Regions from separate parts of the Streptomyces sp. NPDC050416 genome, predicted to be linked through region 2. Evidence: riboswitches for the same ligand, from Rfam matches in the RefSeq annotation. Region 2 holds a riboswitch; each other region holds the start of a gene.
The links. A riboswitch is a leader RNA that binds a small molecule or an ion and turns the genes downstream of it on or off. The one in region 2 is predicted to bind cobalamin.

Region 1 (6,072 bases), on a different contig from region 2:
TCTGCCGTGGGAGGCCGACCCGGCCATGGCCTTCCTCGGCGCCGACGGCACTCCGTACCTGCTGTCCATGTTCCACTTCGCCTTCGGCGCCGACGCCTCCCGCCGCTACGCGTTCGACGTGCTCAACGGCCGGCAGCCCTACCCGCCGTTCGCCCACACGCACCGCTCCCTGCTCCGGATGCCCCTGGACGTCCACGGGCCGCTGCTCACCGGTGTGCTGCTCGCCCCGGCCCTCGTCAACGAGCGCCTCGCGACCGCGTCCGGCGCGCCCCCGGCCGTCGAGTCCCCGCCGGTCCTGGAGGACGAGCTCTACGCGGCCTACGTGGACATGGCTCTCCTCGGCCCGGAGGCCGGCGCCGCACGGGTGCGGCCGCTGCTGGACTCGCCGAGGCTTCCGGCCGCGGCGGCACTGGTGGCCCGCTCGGCCGAGATCCACGGTGCGGCCCATCCGGCCGTGGCCGCGCTGTGTGCCGACGTCATGGCCGCGGCGGAGCGGGCCGAACCCGCCCAGCACGTGGTGACGTTGCTGCAACTGGCCCGGTCCCCGGCCACGGCCGGCCTGGTCGACGCGGAGGACCTGCTGGAGCGGACGCTCGCCCTCTCCGCCGATCCCTGGGAACGCGTGGAGCGCGACGAAGCGCTGCGCGAGCTGTTCGCCATCCTCCTCGGCAGGTCTCCCGGGACCGCGCTGCGGCTGCTGTACGACCGGACCGCGGAGGCCTGGGCCATGGTGACGGCGATGCTGGAGAACGCCGTCGTCCCGCTCCTCGACGCCCTGGGACCGGACGCTCCGCTGCTGCTCCACCGGGCCCTGCGGCGTGCCGTGGCCTGCGTGTCGGCGCGGGGCCGCACGGACGTGCCGTCGATCGACGGTGTCCGTACGGCCCTCGGCGACTGACCGGGTCGGGCGGTCAGTGTGCGGGTGCCTCGGTGACGGCCACCTCCCCGATGCTCCGCTCGATCTCCTCCGGCCGGGACGCCGACGCCCGGGCCCAGTAGTAGATCGCCAGGGAGAACACCGTGATGACCGCGATGTCCCACCACAGTCCGATGTGTCCCTGGCCGCCGAAGCCGCCCTGCCAGGAGATGACGCCCATGCCCAGCAGGTAGACCGGCAGCCACTGCGCGGGCCGCCAGTCGAGCCGGGGCGCGTCGGGCAGGCCCTTGCGGGTGGCGTACCAGGCGTATCCGCCGAGCAGGACGTAGCCGAGGACGATGGCCACACCGAGCCGCCACAGGGTGTCCCAGGTCGACCAGTAGATGATGAGGTTGGCCACGACGAACGACAGCGGGGAGACGACGTTCCCGCCGGGCAGCCGGTAGGGCCGCTCGCGGTGCGGCAGCCGGTCGGCGAAGACGCCGTACGCCAGCGGGGCGCCCGCGTACATCAGCACGCTCGCCGAGGTGATGAAGCCGACCAGCTGCTGCCAGCTCGGGAACGGCAGGAAGCAGACCACGCCGGTCACGAAGGAGATGATCAGCCCGAACCACGGCACGCCCCGCGCGTCGGTGCGCGTGAAGATCTTCGGCGCGTAGCCGTTGCGGGCCAGACCGTAGGAGACGCGGGAGGTGGCGGTGGTGTAGATCAGGCCGGTGCCGCCCGGGGAGACGACCGCGTCCAGGTAGAGCACCACGCTCAGCCAGCCCAGCCCCAGCAGGGTGGCCAGTCCCGCCCAAGGGCCGCTGATACCGGGGTAGTCGAGCTTGGTCCAGCCGTGCGCGAAGGAGGCCAGTGGCAGGGCGGCGATGAAGACGATCTGGAGCAGGACGTAGATCCCGGCTCCGATGGCGACCGAGCCGAGCGTCGCGCGGGGCAGGTCACGGGCCGGGTCGCGGCTCTCGCCCGCCAGCTGGATCGCCTGCTCGAAGCCCAGCAGGGCGAAGATGATGCCGCTGGAGCTGACGGCGCTCAGCACGCCGTGGGCGCCGAACGGGGCGAAGCCGTGCTCGGTGAAGTTGCCCGGGTGGAAGTTGCCCGCCGCGATGATGAAGATCGCGGCCAGCGGCACGGCCACCTTCCACCAGGTGGCGGCGCTGTTGGTGTGCGCCAGGAGCCGCACACCGAGGAAGTTGATCACGACGAACACGGCCATGAGGACCACGGCGACGACGAACCCGCTCGTCGTCAGCGTCCCGTCCTTGGCGTGCTGGAAGCCCTGCGCCCAGTGCCAGTGCCCGGCGTAGCCGATCATGGCCTCGACCTCGATCGGTGCCACGGTCGCCGCCTGGAGCCAGGAGAACCAGCCGAAGGACATGCCGGCCAGTCCGCCGAACGCGTAGTGCGGATACCGCGCCGTGCCGCCCGCGACCGGGAACATGCCGCCGAGTTCCGCGTGCACCAGGGCCAGCAGCACGATCCCTACCGCGCCGATCAGCCACGACAGGATCGCCGCGGGGCCGGCCGCCACGACCGCCTTCTCGGCTCCGTACAGCCACCCGGAGCCGATGATGGAACCGACCGACGCCCACATGAGCCCGATCAGTCCGACGTCCCGGCGCAGTCCGCCCGGACCCCCTTTTACCCCCGCTGCTGCCTGGTCGACGCTCACCATGAATCAAGGGGCCTCTCATAAAAGAACTCGGTGAGTTCTGCGAGCAAGAGGCCTCAGATTAGGAATCGGTCAACCGGCGGCAGAAGGCGCGTTGTGCAGCCTTGACCGGGCGCGGGCATTTCCTGGAAAGCGCTTCAGGAATTCTGTACGCGGTGATGAGGAAGTCGTGGGATCTCGATCGCCGGGCAGCGGTCCATCACCATCTCCAGGCCCGCGGCACGGGTCCGGTCGTACGCCGCCTCGTCGATGACGCCGAGCTGGAACCACACCGCCTTCGCGCCCTTCGCGACCGCCTCGTCCGCCACCGCTCCGGCGAGGTCGCTGTTCACGAACACGTCCACGACGTCCACGTCGAAGGGGATGTCCGTGAGACTGGCGTACCCCTGCTCGCCGTGCACCGTCTCCGCCTTCGGATGCACGGGCACGACGCGCTTGCCGTAGCGCTGGAGCACCTCGGCCACGCCGTAGGCCGCGCGCCGCTGGTTCGACGACAGGCCCACCACGGCCCAGGTGTCGCCGAGCTCGGTGAGGATCCTGCGGACCGTTGCCTCGTCGCCGTACACCGGTGGCCTCCTGGAGAGTCGCGGAAGAACTGTTGTCCCTACAACGGCGTACGGTGCCCGGTGATTCCCCCGCGCCCTGCGTGATAGCTTGCCGAGGCCAGTCGAACCCATGTACGTGGGTCAGGGAATCCGGTGCGAATCCGGAACTGACGCGCAGCGGTGAGGGGGACGGGCGGGGCCTCGGCCACTGGACGGCGCGTGTGACGTCCGGGAAGGCGCTCCGCACCGGACGAACCCGAGTCCGAAGACCTGCTGGCGGCCCCCGCGGCCGTACGCGGCGGGGGAGCACCGTACGACCGGGCTCCGCGATCGAGCCCTCGACGACTGAGGACTGGTTTCCGTGCCCCTCGCCCCACCCGCCCGTGCCGCCGTCCTGCTCGCGGCCGGCTCCCTGCTCCTGGCCGGCTGCGGCGACCCGCCGGCCACCACGACGAAAGCCGCGGTCACGCTCGACAACTGCGGCCACGAGGTGCGCGTCGAGGCCCCGCCGAAGCACGCCGTCTCCCTCAACCAGGGCACCACCGAGATCCTGCTCTCGCTCGGCCTCGCCGACCGTCTCGCGGGTACCGCCACCTGGACCGACCCCGTGATGAAGGGGCTGGCGAAGGCCAACGCGAAGGTGCCGCGCATCGCCGACGACAACCCGTCCTTCGAACGGGTCCTGGACACCGGCCCCGACTTCGTCGCGGCGTCCTTCGTCTCCACCCTCGGCCGGGGCGGCGTCGCCACCCGCGAGCAGTTCGAGAAGCTCGGCGTACCCACGTACGTCTCCCCGTCGGACTGCGCCGGCAAGGACAACTCCGGCGACGGGGACGGCGCGCGCGACAAGGCGCTGGGCATCGACACCGTCTACGGCGAAGTGCGCGACCTGGCCACCGTGTTCGGGGTGCCGGAACGGGGCGACAAGCTCGTGGCCTCCCTCCAGCGGCGCATGGCGAAGGCCACGCGGGACGTCCACGCCTCCGACGTCACGCTCCTGTACTGGTTCGCCAACTCCGAGTCGCCCTACATGGCGGGCTGTTGCGGAGCGCCCGGCATCATCACCCGGGCCCTCGGCGTGAAGAACGTCTTCGACGACACGCACGAGGAGTGGCCCCAGATCAACTGGGAGACGGTCGCCGAACGCGACCCCGACGTCCTCGTCATCGGCGACCTCACCCGCACGTCGCAGACCGCCGAGTCGGCCGCGAAGAAGATCGCCTTCCTGGAGTCCAACCCGGTCACCAGGAACATGGACGCGGTCAGGCACAAGCGGTACGTGCTGCTCAGCGGGCAGGCCATGAACCCGACCATCCGCACGGTCGAGGGCGTGGAACAGGTCGCCGCCAAACTGCGCGACTTCGGGCTCGTGAAGTGACCGTCCGCGGGCTCGGGTTCGGTGCCGCGGGGGTCCTGCTGCTGGCCGCCTCCCTTGCCCTGGCCATCACCGTCGGCCCGGCCGACATCCGGATCGCGGACGTCTGGTCCGCCGTCGCGGCCCACCTCGGGCTCGGCAGCTCGGACCTGACGCCGATCCGCGACGGCATCGTCTGGCAGCTGCGGCTGCCGCGCACCCTGCTCGCGGCCGTGTGCGGGGCCGGACTGGCCGTCTGCGGGGCGGTGATGCAGTCGCTGCTGCGCAACCCGCTCGCCGACCCGTTCGTGCTCGGGGTGTCCTCCGGCGCCTCCACCGGCGCGGTCGTGGTCGTCGTCCTGGGCGTGGGCGGCGGCGCCGTCTCGGTGCCCGCGGGAGCTTTCCTCGGCGCCCTGGTGTCCTTCGCGCTGGTGCTGCTGCTCAGCCACACCCTCGGCGGCACCACCGACCGGGTCGTCCTCGCGGGCGTCGCCGCCATGCAGCTCTTCTCCGCGCTCACCTCGTTCGTCGTGATGACGGCCGCCGACGCCGAGACGACCCGGGGCGTGCTGTTCTGGCTCCTCGGCTCGCTCGGCGGGGCGGGCTGGACCGACGTGTGGCTGTGCCTGGCCGTCCTGGCCGTGGCGTTGGTGGTGTGCCTGTCGTACGCCCGTACCCTCGACGCCTTCGCCTTCGGGCAGGACGCGGCGGCAGCGCTCGGGGTGTCCGTGGCCCGCACCCGCCTGGTGCTGCTGTGCGTCACGGCCCTGCTCACGGCCGCGCTGGTCAGCTCGGCCGGGGCGATCGGCTTCGTCGGACTGGTCCTGCCGCACGCCGCGCGGGCCCTGGCCGGTCCCGGGCACGCCCGGCTGCTTCCGGTCACGGCCCTCGCCGGAGCGGTGTTCCTGGTGTGGGTGGACACGCTCGCCCGTACGGTGCTGGATCCTCAGGAGGTGCCGGTGGGAGTCGTGACGTCGCTGATCGGGGTGCCGGCGTTCGTGGTGGTGCTGTACCGGACGCGGAGGGTGCGGTGAGCGGGGCGGGCGCGGCGAAGAGCGGTGCCGGGCTGCGGGCCGACCGGGTCGGTCGCCGTGCCGACGGGCGTCTCCTCCTCGACGGTGTCGTCCTCGCGCCCGAGACCGGCTCCACCGTCGGAGTCCTCGGCCCGAACGGCTCCGGCAAGTCCACGCTGCTGCGGCTGCTGGCGGGGCTGCTCACGCCGACCGCCGGAGTCGTCACCCTCGACGGCACGCCGCTGGGCGACCTGCCCCGCCGCACCGTCGCCCGCCGCATCGCCGTGGTCGAGCAGCAGGCCGACACACAGGTCGAGTTGACGGTGGTGGACGTCGTACGGCTGGGCCGCGTGCCGCACCGCCGTGCCTGGACGCCCGGCTCGGTGGACGACGAACGGGCCGTGCGCGAGGCCCTGGAGCACGCCGGCCTCGCCGACCGCGCCGACCAGCCCTGGCACACCCTCTCGGGCGGCGAACGCCAGCGGGTGCAGATCGCCCGCGCGCTCGCCCAGGAACCCCGCGAACTCCTCCTGGACGAGCCGACGAACCACCTCGACATCCACCACCAGCTCGACCTGCTCGCCCTGGTCACCGGCCTCCCGGTCACCACC
Region 2 (6,072 bases):
CGGCGAGGACGGTGGCGACGAGGGCGTCCGCCCGCCCGAGGATCTCGTACAGCCCCGCGTCGGCCCCGCGCAGCGAACCGCAGTACACGGGGAGCGCGTTGGCGCCCCGCGCCTCGATCGCGTCGCACAGGGTGTCCACGAAGGCGGTGTTGCCGCTCAGCTCGTGCGCCCGGTAGAAGAGCACGCCGACGGTCGGGCGGCCCTCGACCTGGGCGCGCTCGCCCCGGACGCCGTACTCCGGCATCCGCTGCGGCGCGGCGAAGCCCTCGCCCGTGAGCAGCACGGTGTCGGACAGGAACCGCGCCAGCTCGGTGAGGTTGGCCGGCCCGCCCTCCACGAGGTACTTCAGCGCCTCCGCGACGACACCGGCCGGCACCGACGACTCGGCCATCAGCTCCGCGTCGGGCACGGCCTCGCCGCCCAGCAGCACGGTCGGGACACCGGACGCCTTCAGCGCGGCGAGCCCGTCCTCCCAGGCCCGCTTGCCGCCGAGCAGCCGCACGACGGCGATGTCCGCGCCGTCGAGCAGGGCCGGAAGCTCCTCCTGGACGTCCACGCGGGTCGGGTTGCCGATCCGGTACGAGGCTCCGGCGGCGGCCCGGGCCGCCAGCAGGTCGGTGTCGGCGGTCGACAACAACAACACAGTGCTCATGCGGGCGCTCCCGGTGGAATGAAGGGCAGTCCTCGCGGCGCGCCCGACTCGATGAGCCGCCACAGCGCGTCCGTGTCCGCGTGCTGTTCGATCAGGTCGCCGAGCCGGTCGAGCTGCTCCTCGCGCAGCGCGGCGAACGAGGTGTCCGGCGCCGGCACGAAGCGGCGCCCCGCGGCGGCCGCCACCTCGCGCAGGAAGGCCCGCCGGAACCCGTCCGACTCCAGCGAGCCGTGCCAGTGCGTGCCCCAGGTCTGGCCGACCCGGCAGCCGTCCAGGCTGTGTCCATGGTCATCAGAGATGAACGCGTCCCCTCCGGTGACGTCGGCGACCCCGTGATGGATCTCGTAGCCCTCCACGCGCTCCCCGAGGGCCTCGCCCTCCGGCCGCGTGAGGGTCTTCTCGCGGGCGAACCGCACCCGCACGGGCAGGACCCCGAGCCCCTCGACATGCCCCCGGCGGCTCTCCACGTCGTCCTCGATGTGCTCGCCGAGGATCTGGAAGCCGCCGCAGATCCCGAGGACGGGCCGCTGCTCGGCGGCCCTGCGGACCAGGGCCTCGGCGAGCCCCCGCTCCCGCAGCCACTCCAGCGCACGGACGGTCCCCCGGGTCCCGGGCACGATGACGAGGTCGGCGTCGGCGAGTTCCTCCGGCCGGTCCACGAACCGCACCACGACACCCGGTTCGGCGGCCAGCGCGTCCACGTCCGTGAAGTTGGACATGAGCGGAACGGCGCACACGGCGACGCGCAGCACGTCCTCGCCGACCGGCGGGGCGACGACGGACTCCCGGACCGTCCCCCGCAGGGAGACGCGCAGCCCGTCCTCCTCGTCGATCCCCAGCCCGTGCCGGAAGGGCAGGACACCGTACGTACGCCGCCCGGTGAGGCCCTGCAACATGTCGAGCCCCGGCTCCAGCAGGGAGACGTCCCCCCGGAACTTGTTCACGAGGAACCCGGCGACGCACTCCTGGTCCTCGCGCGACAGCAGCGCCACGGTCCCGAAGAACGAGGCGAAGACACCGCCCCGGTCGATGTCGCCGACGACGAGCACAGGGAGCCCGGCGTTGCGGGCGATCCCCATGTTGACGATGTCCGTCCGCCGCAGATTGATCTCGGCCGGACTGCCCGCCCCCTCACAGATCACCGCGTCATACGTGCCCCGCAACTGCTCCAGGCAGTCCAGCACGGTTCCGAGCAGCTTCTGCTGCCGTCCGCCGTGGTACCCGCGTGCGCTGAGCTCCCCGACCGGCTTGCCCAGCAGCACGACCTGGCTGCTGCTCTCGCCGCCGGGCTTGAGCAGCACCGGGTTCATCAGCGCCGTCGGCTCGACGCGGCAGGCCTGCGCCTGCATGGCCTGCGCCCGGCCGATCTCGGCGCCCTCCTTGGTCACGAAGGAGTTGAGGGACATGTTCTGCGCCTTGAAGGGCGCGACCTTGACGCCCTGCCGCACCAGCCACCGGCAGATCCCGGCGGTCACGACGCTCTTGCCTGCGTCGGACGTGGTGCCGGCGACCAGAAGCCCACCGCCCGTCATGACGTACGCCCTTTCGCGATGCGGCGCGCGGCGGCACAGACGCCGAGCGCGAGCCAGCCGACACGCCTGGACAGCCGTACGGCCCGTTCGATGTCCCGGGTGGCGACGGCGCGCCCGGCCCTGTTGAGCACGGGCCGGTGCTCGACGCGCCCGCCGTACGCCAGGGTCCCACCCAGCCGCACCCCGAGCGCCCCCGCGAACGAGGCCTCCACGGGCCCGGCGTTGGGGCTCGGATGCCGGTCGGCGTCGGCACGCCAGGCGCGCACCGCTCCCCGGGGATCGTCTCCTGCCAGGGCCGCGAGCACGGCGGTCAGCCGGGCCCCAGGCCAGCCCGCGAGATCGTCCAGCCGCGCGGAGGCCCACCCGTAGCGCCGGTACCGGGCCGACTTGTGCCCGACCATGGCGTCGAGGGTGTTGACGGCCCGGAACCCGAGGAGCCCCGGCACACCGCCGACGGCCCCCCACACCAGTGCCCCCACGACCGCGTCGGAGGTGTTCTCGGCGACGGACTCGACCACGGCCCGGGCGATCCCGTCGGCGTCGAGCGCCTGCGGATCCCGCCCGCACAGATGCGGCAGCCGCGCCCGGGCGCCGTCGACGTCCCCCGCCTCCAGGGCACGCCCGATGGCCCGTGCCTCCCGCGCGAGCGAAGTCCCCCCGACCACGGCCCAGGTGGCGGCACCGGTCAGTGCCACGGAGGCGACAGGGAAGTTCCGCACGGCGCGCGCGGCGACGCCCCCGAGCGCGAGGGCTCCTCCGGCGCACACCACGGTGTGCAGCGCGCCCCACCCCCGGTGGTCCCGCCACAACATCCGTTCCACGGCGCCCGCGGCCCGCCCGAACACGGCGACCGGATGCCCCCGGCGGGGATCGCCGAGCAGCAGGTCACCGATCAGACCGGCGGCGGCGCCGTACGCGAAGACGCGACCGGCACCCATGGGCTCAGCCGGCCGCGGGGGCGGGCAGGGGTGGGGTAATGAACCTCGATCGGCAGCCGCGCATGGCGATATGTCCTCACTCAGGGTGTCCACGCCCTGGTTCGACTAGACCGGCGGTGAGAGTTCCTGGCTCCCGGGGATTGCTACCCCGGTGACAGTGGCGGGACCGCGCCGGACTTCCACCGGCTTCCTCTCCTGCCGCCGTTGATGGCCCCGGCAGTCCACCACGGCCGGGTTCAGCCGTCAACTTGCCGTTGACCTGCGAGGGGAGAGTGTGCAGAAGCCCACACCGCCCCCCGCACACGACAACCGGGCGGCACAGAACCGAAGTCCCGAACCGCCCGGCGGAAGTGACCGTGGTCAGGCCACGATCAGATAGATCCCATAGCCCACGGCCGCCGCACACGCCGCGAAGCACGCGTACGCGCCCGTCACGGCAAGTCCCGCGGAGCCGCCGGCGGCCACCGCCCGCTCGCGGCGGGACAGGCCGGTGATGCCGAGGGTGAACAGGCCCACGAGGGCCACGGTGACCACGAGGCTGACGCCGAAGACGGAACCGAGGGCCGCCCAGTCGATCTTCATATCGGAGACTCTTCCTTGTTACCGGTCGGCGGGGTCAGACCGTGGTGGTCGTCGAGGGCGTCCGCTCGGCGGCGGCCTGGGCCGGGAACGACGGCAACGGGTCCTCCGTCGCCTCCGTCACCGTGCCGGCCGGCGGCGGCGTCACCGCGGCCATCGCCGCGGTCACCACACCGGCCGGCTCCGCCGCGTCGGCGTCGTTGACGTTGGTGTGGTCGACGACCTCACGCCGCGAGAGCTTCCAGATCGCCGCGCTGGAGGCGACGAGGAAGACGGCCACCACCGCGGTGCCCCAGCTGCCGAAGCCGGTGACGTACTCGGCGAGCGCGCCCACCAAGGCCGCCGCCGGCAGCGTCAGGCCCCACGCGACGAACATCCGCGTCGCCGTCGACCAGCGGACGACACCGCCCTTGCGGCCGAGCCCCGCGCCCATCACCGAGCCGGAGACGGAGTGGGTGGTGGAGAGGGAGAAGCCGATGTGCGAGGAGGCCAGGATGACCGTGGCCGCGCTGGTCTGGGCGGCGAAGCCCTGCTGCGGCTGGAGGTCCGTCAGGCCCTTGCCCATGGTGCGGATGATGCGCCAGCCACCGAGGTACGTGCCGAGCGCGATGGCGAGACCCGCCGAGAGGATGACCCAGGTGGGCGGGTCGGAGTCGGGGGCGACGGCGCCGCCGGCGACCAGGGCGAGGGTGATGACACCCATCGTCTTCTGGGCGTCGTTCGTGCCGTGGGCCAGCGAGACGAGGCCCGCGGAGGCGATCTGGCCGGCCCGGTAGCCCTTCTCGGAGGCCTTGCCGTCGGCCTTCTTGCCGAGGGAGTACGTCAGCCGGGTCGCGAGCATCGCCGCGATGCCCGCGACCAGCGGGGCGGCGATCGCCGGGATCAGCACCTTGGTGACCAGCACGTCGCCGTGGACAGCGCCGACGCCCGCCGAGGCGATCGTGGCGCCGATCAGGCCGCCCATCAGGGCGTGCGAGGAGCTCGACGGCAAGCCGACCAGCCAGGTCAGCAGGTTCCAGAGGATCGCGCCGACCAGGGCGGCGAAGATGACCTCGGGACGGATGCCGGTCTCGTCGACGAGACCCTTGGAGATCGTGTTGGCGACTTCCACCGACAGGAAGGCGCCGACCAGGTTGAGGACGGCGGACATGGCGACGGCGACCTTGGGCCGCATGGCGCCCGTGGAAATGGTCGTGGCCATCGCGTTCGCCGTGTCGTGGAAACCGTTCGTGAAATCGAACGCGAGTGCGGTTACCACCACAATCGCGAGGATCAGCGAGAAGCTTTCCATTTACCCAGGCAATCGTTCGAGGTCATTGGCTCGTCGAACGTAGGTAACCCGAGTGAACGGAAGATGAACTGAGGGGGGCGCATGGGTGTCCGCAATCGAGGTTTAGGGTTCCGCCGTGGGGGCGGGGTGGTATGCACCTTTTCGTATACACGGCTTCCGGCCTGAAGCGGACCCGCCCTGCGGCGCGTTGAGGGCCCGCCTGGCAGGATCGCCGCATGGCTGAGCAGCGAGGCGACGGGCGGGACGTGCGGGACGTGGGGGAGTCGCGGCGCAGAGGCGTGCGCCCCGAGGAGGCGGGCGCCTGGGAGGAACTCGTCACGACCGCCCGCCGGACCGTCTCCGACGGGCTCGTCGTCGGCACGTCCGGGAACGTCTCGGTGCGCGTCGGGGACACGGTCCTGGTCACGCCCTCGGGCGTCCCCTACGACCGGCTGCAGCCGGACGACGTGACGGGCGTCGGCCTCGACGGCCGGCAGGTCCTCGGCACCCTCGTCCCGACCAGCGAGCTGCCCATGCACCTCGCGGTCTACCGCACGACCGGCGCCCGTGCCGTCGTCCACACCCACGCCGTGCACGCGACGGCCGTCTCGACGCTCGTGAGCGAGCTGCCGCTGATCCACTACATGGCCGCCGCGCTCGGCGGACCCGTCCGGGTCGCCCCGTACGCCACGTACGGCACCGCCGAGCTGGCCGAGAACATGCTCCGCGCCCTCGCCGACCGCTCCGGCTGCCTCCTCCAGAACCACGGCACCGTCACCCACGGCGCGTCCCTGGACCAGGCCTACGACCGCACGGCCCAGCTGGAATGGATGTGCCGCCTGTGGCTGACCGCCACATCGGTCCCGGGCCTGTCCCCGAGCCTGCTGTCGCAGGAGCAGCTGGCGGAGGTCCAGGAACAACTGCGGGGCTACGGGCAACGCGGCTGACGTCCGCCCGGACGCCCGGTACTGCCGGGCTTGCCCGAATGCCCCGGGCCGACGGGTCCGGCCTGCCGCCCCGGGCCGACGCGTCTGCCGGATGCCCCGTCCTGCTCCGGCCGCCTCGGCCCACCGGCCGGGTATGCCACCGGTGCGCCGCCGA
Region 3 (6,072 bases), on a different contig from region 2:
CCGCATCAGCGTGGTCTTGCCGCTGCCGTTGCGGCCGAGCAGCGCGAGCGCGCGCCCCTCGCGGATCTCGAAGTCGAGGCCGCTGAGCACGGCCGGGCCGTCCTCGTAGGCGAAGGACGCGCCCCGCAGGGCGACGAGGGCGGGCTCGCTCATGTCAGCGACCTTTCCAGTACGAAGGTGAGGACGGCCAGCGCCGCGAGGAGCACGCAACTGGCGGCCGTGAAGCGGACGGAGACACGGGCCTCGGGCACCAGGACGCGCAGGGTGCCGTCGTAGCCGCGCCCGGCGAGACCGGCCTGGAGGCGGACCGCCCGGTCGAAGGCCCGGACGAACGCGGTGGCGCCGAGACCGCCCAGGGACCGCCAGGCGGCGGCCCGCGTGGTGTGCCCGAGCCGGGCGGCCTGCGCGTCACGGACGCGGCGCACGGAGTCCAGCAGCAGGAAGCTCATCCGGTACGTCACGAGCGCCACGTCGACGACCGGCGCGGGCACTCCGGCCCGGACCAGCCGCGGCAGCAGGTCGGACATGGGAGTGGTGAACGCGAACAGCAGCACCCCCAGGGAGGCCGCCGAGGTGCGCAGCAGCAACTCCCCGGCCCGGACCGGCCCGTCACCGGCGAGGGAGACGAAGCCGCCCGGCCCGCCGACCTGAACGAGGAGCGTCAGCGCGCCGGTCACGCAGAAGCCCAGCGGCACCCGGTAGGCCCGCCACAGCCGGAGCCAGGGCACGCCCGCCGGACCCAGCAGCACCACCAGGGCGGTCAGCAGCACCAGAGCCGCGCCCGGCCAGGGCGGCAGCGAGATCGCCAGGAGGGTCAGACCCAGCCCGAGCACGGCCTTGTCCACGGGATGGCGGTGGCGCCAGCGACTGCTGTGCGCCGCCGCGTCGATCGGCAGCACGCGGCTCAGGCCCCTTCGGCCGTGGACTCCTCGGCGGTACCGTCCGCCGGGTTCCCGGGGTCCCGCTCCCGCTCCAGCGCCCGCCGCTCACCCTGCCGCCTGCCCCGGCGCAGTCCGAAGTAGTAGGCGAGGACACCTGAGCCGAGGGCCGCCTGGAGGGAGAACAGCGCCGACTCGATCTCACCGGACGGCGGTTCGTACAGGGGCGAGAACCAGGGCTTGTAGTCCGGCTCGATCTCGGTGATCGCCGTCTCCGCCTCGCCGTCGGCGCCCGTGAACGGCTCCTTCTTGTGGTCGCCGAGGCCGAGCGCGAGCGGCAGCACGGCGAGCGCGGCCACGGCGAGCAGCAGCACGAGATTGATCTTGGTGTTCCTGCTCATCGGGCCACCTCCTGGGTCTCGCTGCGGGACTGCTTGTCGGCGAGGAGCACACCCAGCCGGGTCAGTTCGCCCTTGCTGGACTGCACCAGCAGCCGCATCACGAGCACCGTCAGCAGTCCCTCGCTCACCGCGAGCGGGATCTGGGTGACGGCGAAGATGGAGCCGAACTTGCCGAGCGCGCCCAGGAACCCGCTGCCCGGGTCGGGGAACGCGAGCGCCAGCTGCACGCTCGTGACGCAGTAGGTGGACAGGTCGGCGACGAACGCGGCGGAGAACACGGCGACCATCAGCGGCACGCCGTAGCGGCGCAGCAGCCGGTACACCGCGTAGCCCGCCCAGGGGCCGGCGATCGCCATGGAGAAGACGTTGGCGCCGAGCGTGGTCAGACCGCCGTGCGCGAGCAGCAGCGCCTGGAAGAGCAGGGTGATGGTGCCCAGCACCGCCATGGCGGGCGGCCGGAACAGGATGGCCCCCAGGCCCGTGCCGGTGGGATGGGAGCAACTGCCGGTGACGGACGGCAGTTTCAGCGCGGACAGGACGAACGTGAAGGCGCCGGAGGCGCCGAGGAGCAGGGTGCTCTCGGGGTGCTCGCGCACCTCACGGGTGAGCGACCGGACTCCGTGGAGGACGAACGGCGCGGACGCGACGCCCCAGGCGACGGCGTGCGCCGGAGGAAGGAAACCCTCGGCAATGTGCATGGCTCAGCGGACCCTCTCCAGCACCTCGTGGATGGTTGACGCGCCTTGGCCGGTCTCCTGGCTCACGGGTCCCACCGCCCGTACTCCGCCTTCCCGGGTCCCTGAGGACCCAGTGGCTGCCCGTCAGGGCCGGAGCCGGACTTCCCGATCACAGTGGCGAGGGCCGCACCGGCATCACACCGGATTTCCCGTTCACCAAGGCGTGGTGACAGTAATGCCGAGATAAGGGCCATGACAAGCCAGCCGAGGGGGCGCGCGAGGGGGCGCGTGAAGGGGCGACCGCTCGCACACCGGCGCGGGAGGGCTCAGTCGTCACCCTCGTCGCCCTCGTCCTCCCCTTTCTCCCCGGACCCCGGAGGCTGTTCCTGCCGGGGCTTGTCGGCCTTCTCCGGCGGGCTGCCGCTCACCTCCGGAGTCGGGCTGGTGGGGCCGGGCGTCGGTTCGGCGAGGGTCGGGGCGTCGGGTGCCTTGGGGGAGGGGGTGACATCGGCCACTGTGCCGGCGGCCGGAGTCGTGGCGGCCGCCGGTGCGGAACCAGGTGAGTCGGCGGAGTCGCCGGGCGAGGGGGCGGCCGGGCTGCTCGCGGACGGGGACGCGTCGGGTTCCGTGCCCTCCGTCGCGGTGTCGTCGGGCGAGAACCACTGCATGCCGGCGAGCATCGCGGCGAGGAAGACGGCCGCCGCGGCCACCGCCGCGGCCGTTCTCCGGTGGTTGCCGAGACCGTCTCGGGGCGCGGCGCGACGGGAACGCCCGCCCGGGGCGGTGCGGGACCCCGTGGGCAGCGCGTGCGCGGTCGGGGCGCCGGTGCCGGCCGCCGCATACGGTCCCGGCCCGGAGGACGGCCCCGGGGACGCCGGGTACGGCCCGGTCGCGGCGGCCGGCCCCGGGGACGCCGCGTAAGGCCCGCTGCCGGAGGCAGACCCCGGCGACACCGCCTCCGGCAGCGGCTCGGGCAGCCCCCGCCAGGCGCCGCCGGCGAACCACTCGGCAGCCTGCTGCGCCGTGGGCCGGTCCTCGGGCTGCTTGGCGAGCAGGGCGAGGAGGTAGCTCTCGAAGGCCGGCGGCAGACCGGCGACACCGAGTTCCCGGGGCGGTACGGGGGCGTTGTCGAGATGCTGGTGCAGGAGCGCGACGGCGGTGTCCGCCTGGAAGGGCGGGCGGCCGCTGAGGAGCTGGTAGAGCACGCACCCCAGGGAGTACATGTCGGAGGCGGGACCCGCGGGCCGGCCCAGGGCCCGTTCGGGCGCGAGGTAGAGGCCGGTACCGACGATCTGGCCGGTGGCGGTGAGCGCGGCGCCCGGGTCGTCGAGGAAACGCGCGATGCCGAAGTCGCCGATCTTGAGGGTGCCGCCCGCGTCCAGCAGGAGGTTGGCGGGTTTGACGTCCCGGTGCACGATGCCCTGCTGGTGCGCGGCGGCGAGTCCGGCGGCGGCCTGCGCGGCGAGTCGGGCCACCTGCTCGGCGGGGAGCGCGCCGGAGGCGGACAGCACCCGGGCGAGGCTGTCGCCCTCGACCAGCTCCATTACCAGGTACAGCCGGTTGTCGTACTCGCCGAAGTCCAGGACCCCGACCACGTTGGGGTGGTTGAGACGCCCGGCCGTCTGCGCCTCCAGACGGAACCGGGAGGCCGCCGTGGCATCGGTGTCCTGAGGCAGCAGCAGCTTGACGGCCACCGCTCTGGCGAGCGTCTCGTCGTACGCACGCCAGACCTCTCCCATTCCGCCGCGCCCGATCTCAACGTCCAGCCGGTAGCGGCCCGCTAGCAGCACTCGTCCTCGTCCTATGCTCGTGGGAAGGTCCTCGCCGCAGCCCGCAACTCCCCGCGTCGGAGCGGGGGTTGATTGGTGGGTGCCGCAGCCGACCCAGGATACTGGCGCCGCGTGACCACCGTTCCCCGGTGCGGTGTCGTGGGACGGCACGGTCCCGGAAACCGGGGAGCGCAGCAGCATCCCGCCTGGGGTGACGGCGCGGCGCGTGTGGTTGCCGACACCGTCCCCCGTGCCTCCGTACGCCGGCCGCGCCGCCGCTGTCCCTTCCCTCTCCTCCCCTCTCCTCCCCTCTCCTCCCTCGCTTCCCTGCGCACGCGCCTGTCGTCAGGCCGCCGCTGCCGCCCCCCGCGGCCGCTTCTCGCGGCGCGGCAGCAGTGCCACCGCCAGGGCGGGTACGGCCGCGAGGAGCAGCCAGGGCACGGCGGCCGGGAGGCCCGCGTCGAGGAGGGAGCCGGTGGCCGCGCTGCCCGCGAGGACGATCAGGCCCGAGACGGACGACAGCGCACCCATGTAGAGGCCGATCCGGCCCTCCTCGGCGAGGTCGGGCACCCAGGCGCGGGCGGCGGGCACGACCAGCATCTGCCCCACCGTGAGCAGCACGACGAAACCCGCCGCCGGCAGCAGCCCGGCCGTACCCGTCCAGCCCGCGGGGCGCGCCGCGGCCACCACCGCGAAACCCGACGCGATCAGCAGCAGCCCGGCGGTCATGGAGCGGCGCAGGTCGAGCCGGTCGCCCGCCCAGCGGGTCACGGGCATCTGGGCGAACACCACCAGCACCGAGGACAGGGCGAACAGCCAGGACAGCGGCGCCTGGGAGCCCGCCGCGCGCTGCACCTCGTCGGGCAGGGCGAGATACAGCTGGTTGTAGGCGAGCAGGTACGTGCCGTACGCGCAGCACAGCGCCAGGAAGCGGCGGTTGCGCAGCAGCGCGCGAGCCCCGCCCTTGTCCCGGTTCCGGACCCTGCCGGGGATGTGCTGCGGCATCAGCCACACGTGCCCGGCGAGGACGAGCACGAACACCGCGGCGCCCGCGAGGCACGCGGTGCGGAAGTCGACGGCGAGCAGCAGCGCGCCGAGCAGCGGTCCGACGAAGGCCCCGGCCTGGCCGGCCACGCTGAACAGGGCCAGTAGACGGGTGCGTGAGCCGTGTCCCGCCTCCTCCCAGGCCACCGCCTGCCGGGCGACCTCGGACTCCACGGCGGGGGAGAACAGCGCGGCGGCGAAGCCGATCACCAGAACCGCCCCGATCACGGCCCAGCTCGCCTGCGCGTACCCGAGCCACGCGAACCCGGCGACCCGCAGGACGCAGCCGGCCAGCACGACCGGGCGTACGCCGTAACGGTCGACGAGCGCGCCGCCGACCACGAACAGGCCCTGCTGGCTGAAGGTGCGCAGCCCGAGCACGAAGCCGACCAGCCAGCCCGCCATGCCGATCGCGGTGCCGAGGTGCTCGGCGAGGAACGGCAGCACGGCGAAGAAACCGACGTTGAAGGCGAGCTGGGTGACGATCAGCAGCCGCAGCAGAGGGGACAGTTCCCGCCAGAGCCGCCAGGTGCTCTCGCGCGGGGCCCCGGGCGTCGCGTCGGGTGTCTTGTCGCCGTTCGCAGGGGCGGCCCGGCGGGCCAGGGCGCGGGATATGAGGCCTGTCATCGTTTTTCTCTCGGTGAGAGGGACACGGGGGTCAGGAGGGCGTCGTCGGGGTCCGGCCGCTGCCGCGCGGCGGGCACGACCCGGTCGCCGGGCGGCTGCTCCGGGCTGTCGGCCCGCCCGCGCCGCCGGGGCAGTCGTACGCCGCCGGCAGCCGTCACCGCGAGGGCACCGAGCAGGGCGAGTACGGCGGCGGGGAAGAGGACGGCCCACGGGGCGCGCTCGGCGTACGGCTGGTTCTCGGCGAGCAGCAGACCCCACTCGGGGGACGGCGGCTGCGCGCCGAGGCCCAGGAAGCCGAGCGCGGCGAGGCTCAGCGCGACGCCGGGCAGCCGGAGAAGGGCGTGCCGGGTCACCGGCGGCAGCACGGCGGGCAGCAGTTCGTGCCGGAGGAGATACCACCGCCCGGCACCGAGCGCACGGGTGGCGTCCAGGTGGGTGGTCGCACGCTCCTGACGCAGCAGGGAAGACGTGTGCGCGGCCAGCGGGGACCAGGCCACGACGCCGACGGCGAGGGCGGGCGCCCAGGGGCCGCCGCCCGTGATGCCCGTGACGAGGAGCCCGGCCAGGACGGGCGGTACGGCACTGACGGTGTCGACCAGCGGCCCGGACAGCCGCGGCAGCAGCCCCAGCAGCAGCCCGGCGACCAGGGCTGCGGCGCTCACCGCGAGCGCCGTGC

Region 1: it holds a riboswitch for cobalamin, as region 2 does, so the genes downstream of both, ACIBL4_RS30035 (ABC transporter substrate-binding protein) here and ACIBL4_RS16340 (cobalamin biosynthesis protein) in region 2, are expected to answer to the same signal.
Region 3: it holds a riboswitch for cobalamin, as region 2 does, so the genes downstream of both, ACIBL4_RS18135 (energy-coupling factor ABC transporter permease) here and ACIBL4_RS16340 (cobalamin biosynthesis protein) in region 2, are expected to answer to the same signal.

Annotation. Positions count from the first base shown of each region.
Region 1 is NZ_JBITII010000011.1:83,340-89,411, forward strand. Features, by position in the region: gene ACIBL4_RS30020 (hypothetical protein) at 1-898, shown strand, start outside; gene ACIBL4_RS30025 (APC family permease) at 912-2,552, opposite strand; gene ACIBL4_RS30030 (CoA-binding protein) at 2,687-3,115, opposite strand; cobalamin riboswitch at 3,197-3,387, shown strand; gene ACIBL4_RS30035 (ABC transporter substrate-binding protein) at 3,456-4,472, shown strand; gene ACIBL4_RS30040 (FecCD family ABC transporter permease) at 4,469-5,482, shown strand; gene ACIBL4_RS30045 (ABC transporter ATP-binding protein) at 5,479-6,072, shown strand, end outside.
Region 2 is NZ_JBITII010000004.1:669,050-675,121, forward strand. Features, by position in the region: gene cobN (cobaltochelatase subunit CobN) at 1-652, opposite strand, end outside; gene ACIBL4_RS16335 (cobyric acid synthase) at 649-2,184, opposite strand; gene ACIBL4_RS16340 (cobalamin biosynthesis protein) at 2,181-3,122, opposite strand; cobalamin riboswitch at 3,221-3,355, opposite strand; gene ACIBL4_RS16345 (hypothetical protein) at 3,483-3,704, opposite strand; gene ACIBL4_RS16350 (anion permease) at 3,739-4,992, opposite strand; gene ACIBL4_RS16355 (class II aldolase/adducin family protein) at 5,208-5,918, shown strand.
Region 3 is NZ_JBITII010000005.1:319,243-325,314, reverse strand. Features, by position in the region: gene ACIBL4_RS18150 (energy-coupling factor ABC transporter ATP-binding protein) at 1-153, opposite strand, end outside; gene cbiQ (cobalt ECF transporter T component CbiQ) at 150-899, opposite strand; gene ACIBL4_RS18140 (energy-coupling factor ABC transporter substrate-binding protein) at 905-1,279, opposite strand; gene ACIBL4_RS18135 (energy-coupling factor ABC transporter permease) at 1,276-1,977, opposite strand; cobalamin riboswitch at 2,007-2,214, opposite strand; gene ACIBL4_RS18130 (serine/threonine-protein kinase) at 2,283-3,746, opposite strand; gene ACIBL4_RS18125 (MDR family MFS transporter) at 4,071-5,396, opposite strand; gene ACIBL4_RS18120 (ABC transporter permease subunit) at 5,393-6,072, opposite strand, start outside.